3 regions of the Priestia sp. 179-F W1.4 NHS genome follow, and region 1 is predicted to be linked to each of the others. Evidence: riboswitches for the same ligand, from Rfam matches in the RefSeq annotation. Region 1 holds a riboswitch; each other region holds the start of a gene.
The links. A riboswitch is a leader RNA that binds a small molecule or an ion and turns the genes downstream of it on or off. The one in region 1 is predicted to bind S-adenosylmethionine.
Positions count from the first base shown of each region.

Region 1 (2,269 bases):
AGGCACTGCTTTTCTCATTCCGAGCGAATTTACTTCTTCATCCGGTACCGACAGAAGCAGGATGTTTCCGTCAAACTCTCCGTTGCATGCTCGTTCAATCATACTGATATGCAGAGCAATACCTGCTTTCATGTCCATCGTTCCTCGGCCAAAAAGCCAGTCTCCTTTTACCATATCTTTTTGTACGTGCGCCGGAACTTGTTCCATATCATTATAAAAAGTACTCGTTAACGTATCAGCGTGAAAAGCATCCTTTTTCCACTGTCCATAATCTTGTACATCCACTACATCGTAATGACTGACTAATACAACTGTTTTATTCGTATTTTTCCCTTCAACAAAAGCTGTGACAATCGATCGCCCGTCTCCTGTTGAATGAAGCTCAACTTGCTCGTTTTTTTGAAAGTAAGGCAGCTTCAATAAATACGACGCTATCGATTCAGCCATTTCCACTTCTGCCATCGTTCCTGTCACGCTAGGTATAGAAACCAATTCGCTTACAAGCTTCTTTAACTGTTCTCTTGTTTGATACAAAGATGTTTTGTTCGACATACCCTTCATCTCTTTCCTTTTTCTAAATTTTCCATCAAACAAAACGATTCGTCAATCCCTTTGACAGAGACCCTTTCATTCTATCCCTATGTATCATAGTATGCGCTTCCTTGACGCAAATGATAAAAAAAGAGTGCGCGGCTAGGGCTAGCACCGCACACTCTTTTTTTTACTTTTCGTCATCTTCTAAAAAGTCTAGGATACGATCAATAAGCTGTTCGCTTCCTGCATCGTTTCCATGTTCAAGAGACATTTCCATTTCAATGCTCCTTTCATAAAATATTCTTGTTTTATAACATACCACAATTCATTTCGAATGTAACCTTTAATTTGTGTAAAAATTTCGACAATTTATGATTAATTTTGAAACCTAGTGAGTAATGATTATACCCACCAGATTCTTCAATTGTCAAAAAACATGCTTTCTATTTAAAAACACTTTAAAAATAGAGGCGCGAGCAGACTTCTATAAAAGACAGCCTACTCGCTCAAGCTTGGAACAGCATGATGAATAAATTTCTAGTTCATTTGCTTTTTGTACATCTTTAATATCTATGCCTACAGCATATGTACGAACATGGTTTTCGACCACAATTTCATAAAATGTTTCTAATTCACGATAAGCTACTTGATAATGCTTTCCTAATAATTTTACGGCTTCCTTTAATGCTTTCTCTCCTGTATGTGCTGCAACTGCTGTATGACTCATAAAACCCTCTCCTTTTAGAAAAATAAAAAAAACTCATTTTGCTTTGATGCAAAATGAGTTTTTCACCCGTTTTATCACCCAAAGCACATGCTTTGCTGGTAGGAGCACCTTACATTCGTAGGTTGCTGTGGAGTCAAAGAGCCAGATCTCTCGTCCACTCGTGATAACTTTTTTAATTTAAAATTTATTTTATCAAACAATTCCATCCGCGTAAATAGAAAAATAAAAATATTTTAATTTTTTTGGTAATGGAATGAATTCAAAAAGTCAAAGCTTAGATTAGCAAAATAAGAAGCTGCTACAAGTAATGCCTCTTCATTTAATGAAAAAGAAGGATGGTGCCATTCATATTCTCCAGCCGTACCCATCCATACAAAAAATCCTGGTACACGCTGCTGATATACGGCAAAATCTTCTCCTCCAGGCGATTGTTCAGCTTCTACGACTTGATAACTAAGATTCTCTGCAGCGTTAATAACCAATTTTTCCAGCGTATCATCATTGTTTACTACAGGAAGATACGGATACCATTTAACGTCTACTGAAGCCCCGAAAGCTGCTCCAATCCCTTCAGCAGTTCGTTTCATAAGAGCCGGTATTTTTTCTCTCGCTTCTTCTTGAAAGGTACGCACCGTTCCTTCAAGCGTTACTTTGTCAGGAATGACGTTCCACGAGCTCCCTCCGTGGATTTGAGTTATGCTGACAACAACATTTTGAAATGGACTGAGATTACGGCTGACAATGGTTTGTAAACTAGTAACAATTTGACCAGCAGCAGCAATCGGATCTACTGTTTTTTCAGGGATGCCCGCGTGACCTCCTACTCCTTTGACGTCAATTTCAAAACGATCAACACTTGCCATTAAAGGTCCCGATTTGATACCAATGGTTCCTACAGGAAGATCCGGTTTGTTATGCATCCCAAATATCGCTTCTACTCCGTCGAGCACACCTTTTTCAACTAGCATTTTTGCCCCAGAAGCCGTTTCTTCGGCCGGTTGAAAGATA
Region 1 covers NZ_JBIQFF010000002.1:553,178-555,446, forward strand. The annotation lists gene ACH0CI_RS13310 (M20/M25/M40 family metallo-hydrolase) at 1-552, opposite strand, end outside; gene ACH0CI_RS13315 (hypothetical protein) at 1,019-1,261, opposite strand; SAM riboswitch class I at 1,330-1,431, opposite strand; gene ACH0CI_RS13320 (amidohydrolase) at 1,495-2,269, opposite strand, start outside.

Region 2 (2,269 bases), on a different contig from region 1:
CTGACTTGCTTCTTGAATTCTTTGCTTAATAACCTCAGTATCTTCTAGTGTAGGAAATTTAGATGTTACTAACCCTAAAACAACAGTTTGATTGTTACCTGTAAAGCTTTTTAATGGTTCAAAATCTCCTGAACGGTTATCATCATATTCAAGAAAAAGCCCATCTACATGTAAGTTAGTAAAGATTGCATCGGATATAGTATCATAGCCACCACTTGTGATATAAGTAGATCTAAAGTTTCCACGGCAAATATGCATAGTAATGAGCATATCTTCAGGCTTTTTAGAAATAGCATCATTTAAACAACTTACTCGAGTATTGATAATGTCTTTTACATCCATACCCAGCTTCTCAACAACCGCATTGATTCGTTCTTCAGAAACAAAATCAATCCACGAAGTATCGTCTAATTGTAGGTAACGGCAGCCTGCGTCGTAAAAGGCTTGAATCGCTTTCTGATAAGCAGCCACAGTATCATGATAAAATTGATCTCTGTTTCCATTGTAATATGTATCTTCTTGAATTCGAGTAAATAACATGTTTGGGCTTGGAAGTGAGAATTTAGCGACTTGGCTTCCATCACCATGGCGTTCGACAGCTCCTTTTAAAAACGTGAAATGTTCTACCATATAATGATGATTGAAGTCTACTTTACCTACTACCTTAATCGCGTTATTTTTGGTTTTTGCACCCTTGAATTGGCTGATATATTCTGTCTCAAACAGCTCTACACCTTCTAAGCCTGATAAGAAGTCCAAATGCCACCAAGAACGTCTAAATTCACCGTCCGTGATAGATTTAAGACCTACTTCAATTTGCTTCTGGACAAGCTTTTCAATTTCTTTATCCTCTACAGATTTTAGATCGGCTTCATTAATTGTACCATTTGCATACGCTTTTCTTGCTTCTTTAAGGGGAGTTGTGCGTAAAAAGCTGCCTACGTGATCAGCTTTAAATGGAGCCTTCACTAGTGTCTTTGTCATGAGTTTGTTTCCTTCTTTCTTTTTAAAATAAAAAACCTCTTCTTAAAAATAAGAAGAGGTTAATAATCGTTATGGGTTCTCTTCTTATCTTCAAGCAAATTGCTACTGGAATTGGCACAGTACTTTAACAGTCTGTTGCCGAGGCTTCCTAGGGCCAGTCCCTCCACCTCTCGAGATAAGAATATTCAATTTATTTAACTAGAAGAAATATTACACTTGTTTTCTTAGCTTGTCAACAAAAAATTGGAAAATCAGAAATAGCACATCTCTTATCTCATTACTTCCTCATTACCTACTACAGTAAGGGTTCTTCTTTGTTTTTGGTTTGGACAGGAAAGCTTATCGCAATAGCTACATAGTATTTAAAGAATTTGGCTCCATTACCTAATTGTTATTTATCTTCACCAATTGTATTCAAAAAATATCTGACTCCATTATACCTAGCCTCTTCATTGCACTTTGCAAGGAGCGCTATTCCTCACTTCTAATTTCTCTCTTTGATTCATTTCTTAGAGCGAATACGCTAAACCAATCTTTCATATAGTCACATCTTCTTACAAATACGAAAAGAGCAACCATCATATACTGGCTGCTCTCTCCTAGCAAAAATGCACTCACATCAATGTGAATGTGAACGTATTCATATTACAGCACTTCATTGATAAAAAAAGAAATAATTTCTATTTGCCTTTATACATAGTTAATCGTTCTTTTGCTAAATTAATTAATTCCTTTAACTCTTCAACAGATTGCTTGTTATTACAATCGTTTAATAAATCTATTGTATCTTGCAAAAATTGCTCTCTTCTTTTTACCCTTTTATATTCAGCCCTATATTCTTCTGCCATCCTTGCTGTTCGAGTAGACCCCTGACGAGGAGTGGGAACTTTTTCAAAATCTGAGGTACGAGATTTTTTATCTTTTTCATCAAGCATAGCGTTTTCTGGATTCCTATTCCTCAATCCTGATTGACCCAAAATACTCCTTGCAGCTCGTTCTCTTCCAATGGCCATTGTCATTTCCCCTCTCTGGAATTGAGATTTGAGATAAAACGTCTTGTACAGATTCAATAACAATAAAATAAACCCTTCTTTTGATAAGTTAAATTACTAATTTCAATTGATGCTTAGTTACTAGCTATTCCGTCTTTATTTCTATCCAACAATAAGAAGACTACCTTCCATTGGTAGTCTTCCTGCTGCTATAATTCTTTTACCTTATATGCAAAAGGTCACTTACTGCGTCCTTTAGTTTTCCATAGGTTCTTATTTTACTGAAGTCTATA
Region 2 covers NZ_JBIQFF010000017.1:13,255-15,523, reverse strand. The annotation lists gene ACH0CI_RS26400 (5-methyltetrahydropteroyltriglutamate--homocysteine S-methyltransferase) at 1-984, opposite strand, end outside; SAM riboswitch class I at 1,066-1,166, opposite strand; gene ACH0CI_RS26395 (hypothetical protein) at 1,665-1,997, opposite strand; gene ACH0CI_RS26390 (STAS domain-containing protein) at 2,197-2,269, opposite strand, start outside.
Region 2: another riboswitch for S-adenosylmethionine. It lies ahead of ACH0CI_RS26400 (5-methyltetrahydropteroyltriglutamate--homocysteine S-methyltransferase); the one in region 1 lies ahead of ACH0CI_RS13315 (hypothetical protein).

Region 3 (2,269 bases), on a different contig from region 1:
GTTGGAAGAAGCGGCAGTTGAAACGCTTCTTGTTGAACGCGTTGACGTACGTCAAACGGCGCTTGGCGCTCTGCTTTATAGCTGTGCAGCTGCTTCAGCTCTTTTTGCACGTCTTGATGATTTCGAACAGATGATCCATTTAATGCTTGAATCGCTTGTTTGCTTACACTTATTTCTTTTTCTATTGCTTCTTTTCCTTGCTGCACCGCTTTTGTTAACAGCGAGATTTCCTTCAGCTTTTCATCTGCAAAAGACAGCGCGTTTTTTAGAATTGGCTCAATGGTTTTTTCGCTTTTCACCGTGACAGGAACATGTAATAAACTTGATGAAGGCTGCAGAATCAAACGGTCTTTTGATACGGCTTCTTCAATTTCACTGATTGTTAAAAGCTGTTCGTCCAAGTTTTCACGCCAAATGTTTCGTCCGTCAATCACTCCTGCTGCCAGCACTTTATCAGTTGGAAAACCATATTTATTAAGCGCCGTGAGATTTTCGCCTCGGTCATGTACAAAATCTAAGCCAATACCATGAACAGGAAGAGCAACTACTTCTTTATAGTAATCTACGCTGTCAAAGTACGTCTGCAAAATGACTTTTACATTCGGTGCCGCTTTTTTCAAAGCTTCATAGACTTCTTTATACAGTGCCAGGTCTTCTTTCGATAGCGTTGTAGCTAAAATTGGCTCATCTATTTGTACCCACTCGACCCCTTCTGCCTCCAGCTCCGCTAAGATTGTTGCATAAAGAGGAACAAACTGTTCAACTACTTTTTTAAACTCACTTTTTTTATATCCTTTTGACAGCTTCACAAATGTTACTGGACCTAAAATAACGGGTTTGCCTTTGATATTCAGCTTTTGCTTTGCTTCTTTGTAAAATTGAAGCGGGCGATTTTCTACAAGTGCCGGCGTACATTCCTCAAGCTCGGGTACGATATAGTGATAATTTGTGTTAAACCATTTTGTCATCGTAGAGGCTACCGCACCTTTTGTTCCTCGCGCGATGTCAAAGTACGTTTCAAGGGATACCGGGCCTCCGTTATATTCAAAGCGCTTTGGCACCAAACCAAACATAGCGGCTGTATCTAACACGTGATCGTATAAGCTAAAATCGCCGACTGGAATTAATTCAATTCCTGCGTCACGCTGTTTTTTTAGATGTCCTAGACGAAGAGCTTCAATTTCCTGAAGAAAGATATCTTTCTCTAGCTTTCCTGCCCAAAACTGCTCAAGCGCTTTTTTCCATTCTCGTTTTTCACCAATTCTTGGATAACCTACATTTGAACTTTTTACACTGCTCATTTTTTCCACTCCCTGTATATTTCTTTTTTTCCGCTAAACTAAAAAATCTCTCTTTTCGAAATGAAAAGAGAGATGATACGCATACTTAACTAAAGTTGAGATAGTCTGTTTTTCTCAACACGTATTCCTCACTCCTCTCTATATCCCGTAGAGCTTAAGTGCATACAACAGGCAGGTCTCCTGACTTAGGTTCATCGCTTCCTATCCCTTCCCATTTCAGCATGAAACAGTGGTTAATAAGTTACTCCCCATTACAGTGGCGGGACCGCGCCGGCTTTTCACCGGTCTTCCCTTTTAAGCTGCGTACATTCGTTACACAGCACCTGATGCATTTCTATGAAATTGTTCATTCAAAATACCTTTACATAAAATAAAAAGCCTCTCTATCATGAATAGAGAGGCATAGTATCTATGAAATCCTCTCTTATTTTTCAAAGCTGTACGCTTTGCAGGATGTAGCACCTTTTTAACAAGATTGTTAAATGGTTGCCGGGCTTCACAGGGCCAGTCCCTCCGCCTCTCTCAATAAGAGTTTTAATTGTTTATAATATTTTGAATGTAGAGTCATCTTAACACCTTACATTTATGTTGTCAAAAGAAATTTCAAAAAAATTAGTTTTCAGGAGGCGTTGACGCTAATTTTTGCCTTAATAATTTGTAATCATCTTTTCGATGTGTTTCGATCAAGTCTTTTGCTCCTTGATGATACCCTGAAGAATAAATGTACTCTACCGCCGTTTCGATAAGCAATCTCTTTTCTTCCGCACATTCTCGGTCCATTAGGGGGAACAGTCTACCTAAAAGGTCATTTAAATCTTCCTTAATAAAACGATTGAGTCCTTCTTGCATCTTTTCGTTTGCCATGATAGCTCCTCCATTTGCTGTGTATGTTCTAAGTTTCTATAAACAGGCATTTCACTGTGAATGTTAAGATAAAGTTAAGTCATTAAACAGTATATCAAGTGAAT
Region 3 covers NZ_JBIQFF010000001.1:1,251,978-1,254,246, reverse strand. The annotation lists gene metE (5-methyltetrahydropteroyltriglutamate--homocysteine S-methyltransferase) at 1-1,301, opposite strand, end outside; cobalamin riboswitch at 1,455-1,643, opposite strand; SAM riboswitch class I at 1,723-1,833, opposite strand; gene ACH0CI_RS06570 (hypothetical protein) at 1,914-2,165, opposite strand.
Region 3: another riboswitch for S-adenosylmethionine. It lies ahead of metE (5-methyltetrahydropteroyltriglutamate--homocysteine S-methyltransferase); the one in region 1 lies ahead of ACH0CI_RS13315 (hypothetical protein).